2 regions of the Anaerobacillus sp. CMMVII genome follow, and region 2 is predicted to be linked to the other one. Evidence: riboswitches for the same ligand, from Rfam matches in the RefSeq annotation. Region 2 holds a riboswitch; the other holds the start of a gene.
What was found. Region 2 has a riboswitch for cobalamin ahead of H1D32_RS14890 (DUF4430 domain-containing protein). Riboswitches for the same ligand answer to the same signal wherever they lie in the genome.

Region 1: another riboswitch for cobalamin. It lies ahead of H1D32_RS04625 (ABC transporter substrate-binding protein); the one in region 2 lies ahead of H1D32_RS14890 (DUF4430 domain-containing protein).

What each region holds. Positions count from the first base shown of each region.
Region 1 covers NZ_JACEHK010000002.1:88,536-96,134, forward strand. Annotated here, with positions in the region: gene H1D32_RS04605 (CBM96 family carbohydrate-binding protein) at 1-521, shown strand, start outside; gene H1D32_RS04610 (Ig-like domain-containing protein) at 1,102-3,234, shown strand; partial or broken gene H1D32_RS25270 (Ig-like domain-containing protein) at 3,246-3,413, shown strand; gene H1D32_RS25275 (Ig-like domain-containing protein) at 3,387-4,181, shown strand; adenosylcobalamin (AdoCbl) riboswitch at 4,315-4,441, shown strand; gene H1D32_RS04625 (ABC transporter substrate-binding protein) at 4,824-5,561, shown strand; partial or broken gene H1D32_RS04630 (FecCD family ABC transporter permease) at 5,569-6,571, shown strand; gene H1D32_RS04635 (ABC transporter ATP-binding protein) at 6,568-7,356, shown strand; gene H1D32_RS04640 (Dph6-related ATP pyrophosphatase) at 7,398-7,599, shown strand, end outside.
Region 2 covers NZ_JACEHK010000010.1:263,653-271,251, reverse strand. Annotated here, with positions in the region: gene H1D32_RS14910 (M23 family metallopeptidase) at 186-1,031, opposite strand; gene H1D32_RS14905 (VanW family protein) at 1,351-2,310, opposite strand; partial or broken gene H1D32_RS14900 (cob(I)yrinic acid a,c-diamide adenosyltransferase) at 2,549-3,129, opposite strand; gene H1D32_RS14895 (ECF transporter S component) at 3,156-3,704, opposite strand; gene H1D32_RS14890 (DUF4430 domain-containing protein) at 3,664-4,038, opposite strand; cobalamin riboswitch at 4,197-4,383, opposite strand; partial or broken gene H1D32_RS14885 (MogA/MoaB family molybdenum cofactor biosynthesis protein) at 4,495-5,015, shown strand; gene H1D32_RS14880 (cell wall metabolism sensor histidine kinase WalK) at 5,190-6,977, opposite strand; gene H1D32_RS14875 (response regulator transcription factor) at 6,977-7,599, opposite strand, start outside.

The DNA.
Region 1 (7,599 bases), on a different contig from region 2:
AAGAAGCTGGTCCATATGAAGTTATTGTAGAAAATTTACAAACTACTACCTTCGTAGATAGGAACCTTGAAAATGAAATCACCTATTATTATAAAGTAAAATCATTAAATAATTTTGGTGAAAGTGATTTTTCTAGTGTAGTTACGGCAACACCACAAAAACCACTTCTTGTAAAAACACCTGTTGTATCTAATATGAAAGGTAATATACCAATTAAAGAGCTGAATAAATTGTTACATGTCATAGCTAGTGTAGAGATTACAAATTCTACACAAAATTCGCTAAATGGAGAGTTTATCATTTCTCTTGTAGCATCAGATGGAAGTGTTGCATCAATCACATCCGTAAAAAAACATATTGATAGCTTAGAAACTATTGATCTTCAAGCAGGTTTTACATTACCTAATCAGTTTGAAGACTACGAACTAAGAATTTTTGCCATCGATGAAGAAGGAAATCTTCTCTCCAACGAATCCATTTTGTCACTTGATGAATTTAATCTTAGAAAGAAAATAGATTAATTGAAAAAGGATGTAAGAGATAAATAAGGATCAAAAGAATGACCACAAAAATTTATTAAGAAAATATTGTAAGGTTGATGGAAAGTAATACTATTTTTTAATGGAAATGCGTCCTTACTGTTGGGCGCATTTCTATTTAAAAGGACTTGTCGAATACAGGATTTAAGAAACAACAGACAATTAATAAACAAACATAATAAACTGCCTTCTGTAAGATATATAGGTTAAATTACTTAGTTATAGCCGTATATTTACAGTTTATATTTATATTCTATAAATACGGTTTTTCTTTGTAATAGGCTCATTCTTTTGCGAAAAAAAGAGGTTTACGAAACGAACTTTGTAAAAAATAAACTGCAATTCCCTATAAAATACTTCAATAAATTTTAGCACTTAGGATAAAAAAGCTACATAAGTTCCTCGTCTAAATGGCTAGATTCCGTTACTTTTTTATTAGTACTTTCTAGTAAAAATCTACCAAAGTTCCTCTTCATATTTTTCTATTTAAAATCAATAAAGGATGATATATTAAATATACTATCAGGATAGTAGAAACGTTATTGAAATCGAGGCGAATAGGATGGCAATTGATTTAAAGAGATTGGTAAAATTGTTCCTTGTTTTTGTATTAATTTTTTCGCACTTTCCTTCTGTTATAAATGCAGAAGTGGAAGAGGGAACAGTAGTTAGTGGTTTATTAAATGAGGACACGACATGGACCAAAGAAGGCTCACCTTATAGGTTAATAGGAAATCTTACAATACCGAAGAATGTCACGCTAACGATCGATCCTGGCGTGTCTGTTGTCGGTAAAATTGGTGTCTGGATCCAAACGTCTGGGAAATTGGTTGCAATTGGTGGAGAGACAGAAGGTGAGCGAATTAATTTTAATACTGCCTATATTCAAAGCACATCTTTTCCAGAAACCTATGTTCATCTTGAAAATACCAATATTAGCCGCGGATTTAACGGTGGCTATTTGGTGACAGGGGCGAATGTTTATTTAAAAAACAATAGATTTTCCAATGGTTCGATATCTGTATCAACCCCGAAAACAATTAAACCAGTGATTTCAGGTAATTTATTTCAACAAAACGCTACAATAGATGTTTGGCTTGGATCTAAAAATACAAAAATTACCAATAATACATTTTTAAACATCACGGGTGATGCAAAGTCCCCTGACATTAGTATTGGTTGTAGTTATGACTGTCAAAGTCCAAACCTTGAATTGTCAGGAAATAACTTTTTCGGATTAGATCATGCTTTTATAAAATTTCAAAGTGATAAACTGCTCACCTTTGATGGAGCAAATAATTACTGGGGAACTACAGACATAACAAAAGCAAACCAATTCATCATTGATGCAAGTGATAACCTAAATTATAGAGCTTTGTTAAAAATAGATCCGATTGCCTACAAGCCATTTGATCATGGATATCCATTTGGAGAACTTACTGTGCCTTTCGTTCATTCGGTGGGGGATGGTCATCAAGTGGTTACTGGTCTGACGGATGCTGATAGCGAAATCGAAGTTTGGAACGCTAATGGCAAGATAGGCACAGGCTTCTCGATTCATGATGGAACATTTTCAGTGGATATTCCAAACCAAAGAGTTGGAACTGAGCTTACGATATTCGTAACTGACAGCTATAACCGTTATAGTAAACCTTTAACTACCATTGTTCTCGATACGACGCCTCCTAAGGCACCGATTGTTGACGAAGTGACAGATGCGATAGATTACGTCTCGGGTAAAGCTGAACCTGGTGTTAAGATTACTGTTTCGTCAGTGGGGAAAGTCCTTGCTATAGGCAATGCCGATCAAGACGGCCAATTTAAGATCAGAACAGGCGTACTCCATGCAGATAGTATGATAGAGGTCCAAGCTGAAGACAATGCTGGCCATAAGAGCTTAGTTGTTACAGTTACAGTTGCAGATGTCACTCCTCCAGCGAAACCTCAATTAACTGAGGAAATTACTGACGCAGCCAATTTTATTAGGGGACTTGCAGAACCAGGATCAATCGTTGTTGTGACTTCAGGTTCTACTCAACTATTACGTCAAACTGCAAGTTCCAATGGAGAATTTGGAAGCTATATTCAACCACAAAAGCCAGGAACAATGATCGAGATTATTGCTATAGATAAGGCAGGGAACAAAAGTGAGCCATTAATTGTTATGGTGAAAGATGTAACCCCGCCTCCTCTTTATGTATACCGATTAGGAGACAATGGCGACTACCTTTATGGTGTATCCGAAATAGGTGCCGAAATCTACGTATTAAAAGATGGGTTACTCATCGGTACAACTATTGTTGCTGATGACCCTGACTTTAAGGTAGCTATCCCTCACCAACTGGCTGGAACGAAATTAACCATCATTTCTAAAGATAATGCTGGAAATGAAACAAAAACAGAAGTTGTTGTTGAAGACGTTACTCCTCCTACAAAGCCAGTGGTGGACATAGTGACGGATAAGAGTAGTGCTGTTACTGGTAAGGCTGAAGCTTTGACAACTGTTCAAGTTCAAATTGGTACTAGTGTTATTGGGGCTGGTCAGGCCGATATAAATGGTAGTTTTTCTGTTAAAATTCCTGTCCAAGTTGCAGGTACGGTCATTAAGGTAACTGCCAAAGACAATGCGGGTAACATCAGTGCATCAACGAACGTAACCGTTAAAGATGTGACCCCCCGGCTGTTCCACAAGTAAATGGGGTAACGAATAAGGCTTCTACTATCTCTGGGAAAACAGAAAAAGCCGCTACAGTTACCGTGAAGATTGGAACAAAAACGTATTCAGGAAAAGCAGATGAATCGGGTAGCTATAAACTATCAATTCCAATACAGAATGCCGGAACAGTCATTTCAGTCACAGCGAAAGACAATTCTGGAAACACTAGTTCCAGTAGAACTGTAACGGTCACAAGGGTCGCGCCAAATGTTCCTGTCGTCAATACAGTAAATAATAAAGCAACGTCTTTATCAGGAAAAACAGAAAAGTATGCTACCATTTCGGTGAAAATCGGAACAAAAACGTATTCAAGTAAAGCGGATGAAAAGGGTAATTATAAACTATCAATTCCCGTCCAGAATGCTGGAGCAATCATTTCAGTTAAAGCGAAAGACAGTACCGGAAATACTAGTGCGACTAGAACTGTAACGGTCACAAGGGTTGCGCCAAATCTCCCTGTCGTCAATGCGGTAAATAACAAAGCCACTTCAGTCACGGGGAAAACAGAAAAGTATGCCATGATTTCTGTGAAAATCGGAACAAAAACGTATTCTAGTAAAGCAGATGCGAATGGTAACTTCAAAGTATCGATTCCTATTCAAAATGCTGAGACGCCCCTTTCCATTACAGCAAAAGATAGTTCAGGGGCGGTTAGCTATGCTAGAAACGTAAAGGTAGTAAAAGTAGCACCGAATATACCAGTTGTAAATCCAGTTAGGTATTATTCTACGACAGTTACTGGTAAAGCAGAAAAGTACTCTGTTGTTACTGCTAAAATTGGTACAAAGGTTTATTCAGCTAAGGCAAACGCTTATGGGAGTTTTACGATTTATATTCCGAAACAACGCAAAGAAACACTCATTAATGTTACTGCAAAAGATTCAAAAGGTAATATTAGTGCCACAAGACAAGTGAAAGTGTATTAAATGTATTTTATTTTCGACACAGGGTTTGTACAAGCAAAAGTTTAAATAAAATTATTGATTTAATAGATAAATAGAGTTATAGTAAATAACAAATTTAGTATTTAACTAAATTAAGAGTTTTTAGCATACTACAACTTAAGCATATAAGATCTTGGATGACGGAAGTTCGGTGAAAATCCGACACTGTCCCGCAACTGTTAAAGTCAGACACGTCGCCAATATCTTTTAGCTATATCCTTCGTGGTAAAAGGATGGCTATTGGCGATACATTGCGATATATACATACCGTATTCTTACGTTTTTTTGTATATATGCTTTACATGTGCCTTTAACCACCCTCTACCTATTTTAGTAGAGGGTTTTTACTTTGCAAGGAAACAAAACACATTGAGGAGGAAGAAAAATGAGTAACATGTTTAGACAACTTGCAGTACTAATCATAACAGTCTTATTAGCTGTTGGTTTAGTAGGCTGCAACACACAAAGGAAGTAAAGGTAGAAGTTAAACCAGAGGTATCCACAGATTCGGCGGTTGAGGAAAAGGTAGAACCAAAACTAGAAACTCAATATCCTTTAACATTAACAGATGCAACAGGGGTAGAAGTTACATTTGAAGTAGAGCCGACAAAGCTAGTTTCACTCATCCCAAGTGAAACAGAAATTCTGTTCGCAATCGGAGCAGGTGATAAGGTACTAGCAGTAGATGATTTTTCCAATTTTCCTGAACAGACTGCTGGTCTTCCGAAGCTTGGAAGTACATATTCTGGATTGAATTTAGAGCAATTAATAGCTTTGCAACCAGATGTCATCTTTATTAACGCTGCGTTACAAGCGCAAGTAGCACAAGAATTAAGAGAACAGGGCTTAAAGGTGTTTGGGTCAAACCCACAATCAGTTGAAGAAATTATTCAAGCAATCGAGGAAATCGGCGTCGTCCTTAATCACCAAGAAGAAGCTGAAGCTGTGACAAAGGGAATGTTAGAAAAACTAGAATTTGTAAAAGTAAAAGTCGCCAATGTAGCTCCGAAACAAGTATATGCAGAGTATTCTGCAGGATGGTCATTTGGTACAGGTGAATTTGCTAATGATTTAATCACGTTAGCGGGCGGAGTAAATATTTTTGCTGACCAGACAGGTTGGTTTGAAGTAAGTGCTGAAGAAGTGATTAAGAGAAACCCAGAGGTAATATTATATACAGCTGGTGAAGAAGGGATAAAGGAAGAGAATAAGGAACAGATTATCTCAAGAGACGGTTGGGAAGTTATTTCAGCCATTCAAATGATAACGTCATTGGAATTGACTCAAATAAAGCTAGTCGTGTCGGACCGAGAATTACTGATAGTTTACTTGAAATCTTTAAAGTACTTCATCCGGAGTTAGCTGAGTAGTGAAAAGGGGATTACTTCTCTATCTGGGAGGGGCAACACTGCTCCTCTTCTTTTCCTTTATAGTAAGCTTATCGATAGGATCCGCGATGATTCCGCTCACTGAGGTTTGGTCTGTTCTACTAGGCGATGGAGATGATGTTAGTAAAGCAATTATCCTAAATGTTCGATTACCCAGAATTGTTCTAGCTATTCTAGTTGGGGCGGCTTTAGCGGTTGCAGGAGCTGGTTTTCAAGGGGTATTAAGAAATCCATTAGCCGACCCGTACATCTTGGGTGTATCTTCGGGTGCCTCAGTAGGAGCTGCATTTATCATTTTGTTTGGTTTACAAACTGCACTTTTGGTAAGTACTCTATCCCAGTTGTTGCGTTTATAACAGGAGTACTAACTTTGTTAGTAGTAATCAAAATAGCCATGAAAAATGGTCAAATAAAAAAAGAAACACTAATACTATCTGGAGTGATCGTTCAGGCGTTTCTAGGTTCATTTATTTCGCTAATGGTTTCAATGTCGAACACAGTCATAAATGAGATCATTTTTGGATGATGGGCAGTTTAACCATGCGTGGCTGGGAATACACAAAAGTTATGGCACCATATGTTTTAGTAGGAATCGTGATTTTATTAACGCAAGGAAGAGCATTGAACTTATTTACATTGGGTGAAAGACAAGCTCTTCACTTAGGTGTTAATGTCGAAAGAACAAAGATGATCGTTTTAATAACATCAACTTTATTAACTGCAGCAGCCGTTTCTGTTTCGGGGGTAATTGGATTTGTAGGTTTAGTTGTCCCTCACCTCATTCGAATGGTTGTCGGTCCAGACTATCGGCTTATCATACCACTTTCTGTTTTTATTGGCTCAGTCTATGTACTTTGGGCTGATACGATAGCAAGAATGATCTTAATGCCAAAAGAAATCCCTTTAGGTGTTGTCACTGCCATCTTAGGTGCACCTTTCTTTGCTTATCTATTAAAGAAAGGAAAAAGGGGAGTGAATTTATGATTGTAGCAAAAAATCTTTCTAAGAAGTATGAATCAAAGGAAGTTTTGAAAGAGGTAAATTTGTCAGTAAATTCTGGTGAAATCGTAGGGATTATTGGACCGAATGGTTGTGGTAAATCAACCCTAATGAAGCTATTATCTGGTGCTGAAGTTCCTACGGGAGGGACCGTTGAGATAAATGGAAAACCGATTAAGAAGTACAAACCTAAAGAATTAGCTAGAAAGCTAGCTGTACTACAGCAAGAAGCATTGCCACATATAGGCTTTACAGTCCGTGAGATTATCGAGATGGGGAGATATCCCTATCAAAACTGGATGGGTGAAGAGATTACTGAAAGGCTTCATCAGTATGATGTTGTTGATCAGACGATCAGGAAATTGAATTTAACACATTTAGAAAATAAATCAATTGATAATCTTAGTGGAGGGGAAAGACAAAGAGTTGCCTTAGGTAAAGTTATGGCTCAAGAACCGAGCATACTTATGCTTGATGAACCTACGACATTTCTAGATATCGGCTTTCAGCTACAAATGATGGAGATTGTCAAGAGGTGGCAAGAAGAGTGTCAATTAACAGTGGTAGTTATCCTTCACGACCTTAACATAGCATCGTTGTACTGTCATAAAATCATAATGATAAAAGAAGGTAAAGTTGAAAAGGTAGGTACGCCAACTTCAGTCATAGATGGAAATTTAATAGGAACGATTTACAATACCAAACCTTTTGTCATTGATCATCCGAGTCAGAAGGATTCACCGCAGATTATTCTAAATCCAACTAAGTAGTTAAGACTCCTTTGTGTGAAAAAAATAAGTAGGTGATAGTTATGAAAGAACGAGCAGCTGTGTCATGGAGTGGAGGAAAGGATAGTACATTCGCACTTTATAAAATCTTAAAAGCTGACCAATACAAAGTGGAAGCACTACTGACAACAGTTACAGAGGGATTTAATAGGATCAGTATCCATGGTGTTAGAGAAAGTCTACTCGAAAAACAAGCAGAGAGCCTTGCTATTCCTCTGAAAAAAA
Region 2 (7,599 bases):
TCATATTACCGGTGCACCGTATTTAAAAATTCCCGTAAAAAAAGACTATTTTTTAAACATTTATGCTTATAGGTTTTCCTTGTAAGAAATCTTAATAAGCTACCTTACAAAAAAAGGCTGTTCAAAAATCTCGAAAATCGAAGTGACGATTTTCTAAGATTTTGAAACAACCTTTAATCATTACACTAATTATCTACAGTTAACAACACACCTACTTGAATGTTGTCTCCTTTTAGTCCATTCATTCGCTTAATGTTTGAAACCGTGGTTCCAGATTGTTCAGCTATTTTCCACAAAGTATCACCACTTTGAACCACATACTTACCTTTAGGAACAATTTTAAGCTTTTGATCAATTTTTATTTTGTCAGAAGATAAATTGTTCCACTTCTGAATTTGCTCAATTGTTACATCGTGCACTTTTGCGATACTCCATAGACTATCTCCTTCTTTAACTTTTATATATAAAGTTTGTCCACTTTCAATGGTCGCTTCGTCATATATAGAATTTGAGACCGAGGCTACTTGTTTGTCACTACCCTCTAAGAGTTGCATAGGATCAACAGCATATTTTTTGGACATTGTCCAATTTCCTTCGTGTATTTCAAAATGTAAATGATCTCCTGATGATCTACCTGTATTCCCTACTATACCAATTTCTTCACCTTGTTTGACAACTGCTCCTTCTTCTACAAAACGTTTATGTAAATGGGCATAAACTGTTTCGTACCCATCTGTGTGACCAATAAATATTACATTACCATATGAACTAGAGTTATATGATTTTGTGACAATTCCATCACTTACTGAAACTACTGTTGTCCCTCTTGGAGCTGCAATATCAATTCCATAATGTTTTCCATTTCTTGTTCCAAAGGTGTCAGTTACGACACCAACAGTTGGCCAAATATAGTTTCTTTCTTCATAGTTAGCGTTTGATTCAGCGAAAGATACTGTAGCACTTACAAACAAAATACCAATTGAAAGGGCAACAGCCATTACAATTAAAAACCGTCTTAAATAGTCGTACATGTGATCCTCCTGTTTAATAAATCAATTTTCCCCCAATGCTATCCTATGGAAGCATCCCAGAATATATAACAATTAATTTATATTCTTTTTTTGACGAAACGTTTATAAGATTTTCCAAATAGCTGCCTAATTATTCATTGAAATGTTCTAAGCCACTAAATCACTCCATCTAATTTTTCAACTATGCATAATCTAGTGGCTAATTTTCATCGATTTAAGGATTTTACTTAAGGTCTATTTATATGTTTATACATTTACAGTAATTCGAAAGTCAAAGCTTACTATACTAGACACAATATCCTTAATTCATTTGTGGTCATTAATCAGTCGTCACCAACAACTTACCTGGTACAGATGGTCCATATACCTGAACCTCAATTTTCCCTGTTTGGAGATTGGTTTCTGTCGTTATCAATAGGGGAATGTCATAATTGTTTCGGAACTTGAAATCTGGCCCCCCCCATGAAACTGTAGCATCACGATTTGCAGGGACGTACCCTATTTCTCTTGAGTGACTGTATCTTTCAACAACTTCTAAGCCGGCTCCGTCAATTGCATTAAATAACGTTGATGATGTCTGACATATGCCACCACCGATGCCGGTTACAAATTCTTTATTAATAATCTCGATGGCCTCTTGATAACCTCTTTCTTTTGTTCTTTGACCAACAACTTTATTAAAAGAAAATATTTCATTAGGCCCAATTACATAATGATCAATAGCTTGCGAAGATAATTTAATATTTACAGATCTCCCGACTACGTTCGGGTTAAAATTAGTTGAATAGGTGCTTAGCAACGAGTTCTTAATTAACTCTAAGTCTTCTACTGTTACTTTTGGCTCTTCTGTATAGATAGGCAAAAGTAGTCTTTTATTGGAATAAGCTAAACTTAGCAACTTATCTACTAACTCCTGCTCAGATAAGATCACTCTATTTCTTCCAGGTTTAATTATTCCCTCTCTTGTAATACTCGGGTTAATTAGTGATTGATCAATTCCTAATGCTAATTCTTTTGCAAGGCGGGCCGCTTTCTGCTTATCAATCCCTTTACCAACCTGATAATCCAACTCAGATAAATGTATGGATATTACTTCTTCCCCTGTACGATCATCTATAAGCGTCCAAAGAAGGTCTTGTTCTTTTTTTTCATATAAATATACATCACGCAGTAAGTGTGCTCCTCTACTTTCTATTGCACTATCTTCTCCCTCGTTGTTAAGGATTAAACACCCGCTTAAAAGAAAAAGTGAAGTTAATAAAGTGATTACTTGCTTCATAAATCTCCCCCTTCTAACTGCATACGAAATAATATATGGATGTGGACATAGTTTTGATAACATAATTTGGAAAAAAATTTTCACTGAAAAATAAGTGATCTAACTGCTAAATTATTGCTATTTATTTCTCAAAGGTCCTTAGGTTTTTAGGTGGCAGAAAGAAATGATTAAAGCACAAAAGAATAGCTTACGCAAAAAAAAGAGATGTAGACGTGTATAAGTCTACATCTCCCATATCCTATTGTTCCTTCTTTGAGGGTTCATCACGGAAAACTAAAGCACTGCGCTCATATTCTACATCTTTCACTCCATAGCGAAAGTTAATAACCCTCGCAATAGCAAAGAAATAGTCAGATAAGCGATTTAAGTATTTTAATACTATTTGATTTGTATCGGCCACTTTTTGTAATTGAACGACTAAACGCTCGGCTCTACGAGTGACAGTACGACAAATATGAACTGTTGCTGCTGCATTTGAACCACCCGGTAAAATAAACTTTTCAAGTTGTGGCGCTTCAGCGATATAGGCATCGATACGTTCTTCTAAAAAGTAATCATCTCGGAAGAAGCTTTATAAGGATATTTAGTCGAAAGAAGTGCTAAATCACCACCGCAGTCAAAAAGCTCATGCTGAATTTTTTCCAACTCTTTTAATATATCTGGAAACAGGTCTGTATTAAGCTGTGTTACCGCAAGACCAACAAAGCTGTTAACTTCATCAATCGTACCATAGGCTTCAACACGAATGTCATCTTTATCCACCCTTCCACCAATAACACTCGTTTTCCCTTCATCACCTGTTCTTGTGTACAATTTCATAGTAAGCCCTCCTTTTTAATATGGATTTAGTTTGTTTTCCTAATGATGTTAATATTTTTTTTAAAGACTTTAAAATATATTGGGTACATTAGAGTAAAAAACACAATATTACCAATGGAATGACTTATATCAAACGGTAAGCCAGACAAATAATAAGCCCAAAAACTTCCCACAAACTTTGACATAGGTATTGAGATAATTAATCCATAAATCAAACCGCAGAGCCCCGCATAAAGAGATAGGATATATATAGGTATCCTAGTATGAACATTTACCAAGCTTCCAGTAATTAAAGCTATCACTGACCAAGCGGCAATTTGCCAAACCGTCCACATTCCGGCCCCTAGGAAAAAGTTAGTTACAACTGTACTTACTATTGCAATGACAACTCCGGCAATCGGTCCAAAAGATAATGCTGCTAATAGTATAATTGTAGTTGCTGGTTGGATATTAGGCAAAAAAGAAAAGGCTATCCGACCGACAACTGCCAAGCTTGAGAGCATTGCAAGAGTAGTCAAAAGTCTTGTTGATGAGCTACTCCCAAGATTCATACTTGAATTCGACTGTATCGCCATCTTCTGGTGTATACTCATTCGCGCCTTTCATAGCGAATTCCCCGTTAATCGTATACATCCAACCCATTTTGGCAGAGTCATCAGCTAGCAAACCATTAATTCCGATGATAAAACTATCCTCAAAAGCTGTTTCAACATCAAAATTTTCTTTCATGATTTCCATTAAACTTAAGCCTTCAACAAATTCCACTTCAAAAACTTCACTTTCTTCATCAACCACAAGGATGATTTGTGCATTTGCAGCTGAAGTGCTGCTTTCTTGCTTAACCTCATTAGAACACCCCACAGTTAACAAAGCAAAAAAGATTGTGACCAAAAATAATAATTTTCTCATACTACATTCTCCTTTTCCCTTATTTCGCAAATCAATAAACTTAAAGAACTTTGGAAAAAAGAAAAAGTTCCCAACAACGGGAACTTTGGTTAGTCAGATATATGCAAAGTTATTAAAAACAACAATGTACATAACTGCTTGACCTTTTCCTCGAAGGCATCACATGTTTCTTTAAGGCAGGTCTCCTGACTTACGCATTGCAAATGTTTTTCCTTCCCATCAATTTGATGACAGTGGATATTAAAACATTCTAGCGTTTTACAGTGGCGGGACCGTGCTGGACTTACACCAGCTTCCCTTTTAACACTCTACTAACATAAAGTGACCTTAAAGATTATTGATTTACTGATTTATATTATACATAATAATTGCTAATTATGAACAGCATTTTGTCTTATTTTTTAAAATTATGCTATAATTTACATGTTAGAAACAATTTTTTAGGAGGTTATGTAGATGGCAGTAGAGGAACATCGAAAAGAAGCACCCAAATCAGTTAATGTTATGATTATCACTGTTTCAGATACACGAACAGAGGAAACAGATAAAAGCGGGCAACTAATAAAAGAATTACTTTTAGAAGATGGTAGTTATCAAGTCATAGACTACCATATTGTTAAAGATGAATATACACAAATTCAATCATTGATCCGAGAGGCTTCTGAACGGCCAGAGGTAGAAGCCGTTTACTTAATGGCGGAACTGGGATTACATTTAGAGATACTACATACGAAGCGGTACGAGATATGTTAGACAAAGAAATGCCTGGTTTCGGTGAGATCTTTCGTTACCTAAGCTATGCAGAAGACATTGGTCCAGCTGCTATTTTAAGTCGTGCCATTGCTGGAGTTCGTGGTGCAACCGCTATTTTTTCAATGCCCGGTTCAAGCGGGGCCGTAAAGCTGGCCATGAGCAAACTTATCGTTCCAGAATTAGCTCATGTCATGCGTGAAATTTATAAGGATGCGAAAAAGTAGTAAAAAAAGGAAAAATTCCGCATCGGAATTTTTCCTTTTTGTTTTGAGATATGAGTGTTGAGTTAATGAAAAATTTGCTCCGAAGCTAATCTCTCCGCAACTCGACACTCATAACTCCGAACTCAATACAACAAATGTTTCATAAGAAACAATCTTATTCGTTAAAAAAACTTATCATTCTTCATTCTTCGAAGGAATAAAGAAGGAAAATGTCGTTCCTTCACCTAATTTGCTGTGTACCGACACGTGACCGTTATGGGCCTCTACGATATTTTTAACTATAGCTAGTCCAAGACCTGTACCTGATCTTCCTCTTGTTCTTGCTTTATCAGCCTTATAAAACCGTTCAAAGACAAATGGTAGATCTTCTTCAGGAATTCCTGAACCAGTGTCACGAATATCAATTTTTATCCCGTCTCTAAGTGGGGAAACGGCTAAAGTTACTGATCCTTGAACACTCGTGTGTCGCATCGCATTATCAATTAAGTTTGTTAGAACTTGCTCAATTCTGTCAGGATCAACCATGATTTCTGATTCTACTTCAGCTATTTCCGCTTTCAACTGAATATTATGGTCTTTGGCAACCCCTTGAAATTTTCGTAAGACTCTTCTAGCGAACTCTCTAATATTTATTGGCTCAATATTCAACTGAATATGACCAGCCTCCATACGGGCTAAGTCAAGAAGTTCATTTACTAGCCGCCCCATCCTTAATGATTCATCATAGATAATTTGCGCTAGCTCTTTCTTCTCTTCTTCAGAGCCTGCAATATCGTCAATAATAGCTTCACTATACCCCTGCAACATCGCAATTGGTGTCCGTAATTCATGCGAAACATTAGCAATGAAATCTTTTCTAAGTTTATCGTGCAGTCGTTCTTCAGTCATATCACGAAGTACGGCCACAGCACCACGAACAAAACTTTCGTCATATAATGGAGTCATTAAAACAACCCATGTTCGTCCCTGAACATCGACTTCGGCCATTTGCTCTTTTTCTAAGGCTACGACTTGCTGAAAAAGCTTTTTAATCGCTTTTGGCAAATCATCCGTAGCATCAGGATTCACTTCAATGCTTTGTTCAAAATACCATGCTTGAATAAATTGTTTTGCAGGGGGATTTGTGACAACAATTGACCCTTTACGATCTAACGTTATTACTCCATCTGCCATACTACTTAAGATACGGGATAGTTGTTCTTTTTCCTGATTTAATGCCATTAAGTTTGTGTTAAGAACTCTCCCCATTCGATTAAATGCCATAGCAAGGGAACCAATCTCGTCTCTAGATAAAATTGGTACTTTCGTATCGAAATTACCTTTGGCCACCTCCAAAGCAGCCTGCCTCATCTTTCGTAGTGGTGCTGTAATCCTAGTTGATAAAAAGAAGGCAAAGATTGTCGTCAAAATAAAGGCAATTCCAGCAGCTAAAAGGATAATATTCTTCGTTTGCGATAAAGCTTCATCAACAACCTCTAAATATTGATATACATAAAGAATTCCCGTCCGGTTTTGGAGCAAATCCACTGGCATACCTACGACTAATACTTCATTATGAATTTGCTCTCCATTTAAATAAAACGGAAAATCACCTCTGGTAATAACCACTTCTTCATTTAAAATTACTTTTCCAAGTTCTGGATTGGTTTGGAATATTTCTACGGGGATTTTTTCAGATTCGTACGGATAATACAATACTTCATCCCCGTCTAATACAAGTAGTAAATTCATTGAGTAATTATCAATCAGTCGTTTACTAGTCGAAAGTGCAACATCCTCAGTCTCATATTCCTCCAAAATCGTAGCGATCATATACGCATGATTTGTCAGTTGATCTTCTGCTTGATCAGTATGAAACTTTTCAAAGTATTGTAAAAGCATAATTGTTAGTATCGTTAACACTACCGATACTAACAATAATATTGTAAACCAAACCTTGCCTACCACACTTCTCCAGAACATTACTCTTTCACTGCCTCAAACTTATAACCAACACCCCATACAGTTGAAATCATTGCTGCTGCTTCTGGAGAAATTTTGTTTAACTTCTCACGGAGACGCTTAATATGGGTATCCACAGTACGTAAATCTCCAAAAAATTCATAATTCCAAACATCTTTTAATAATTGTTCACGGGCAAAAACTTTATCTGGTGATTGCGCTAAATAAAATAATAACTCATATTCTTTCGGCGTTAAACTAATTTCAGATCCATCAACAGTTACTCGATGTGCATCATTATCAATTGTTAAATGTGGGAAAACTAACACATCTTTTGATGAAGTTTCTGTTTGTAAGAACTTTGTTGAAGATGATCTTCTTAGCAGTGCTTTTACACGTAAAACAACTTCTCTAGGGCTGAAGGGTTTAACAATATAATCGTCAGTTCCTGCTTCAAAACCTTGAACACGATTTGCTTCCTCACCTTTAGCGGTGAGCATTATAATCGGTGTCGCTTTTGACTTTCTAATTTCCTGACAAACTTCAATTCCATCCATACCTGGCATCATGATATCTAATAAAATTAGGTCATAATTATTTTCAACAGCCATATGAAGTGCAATTTCACCATTTTCAGCATCTT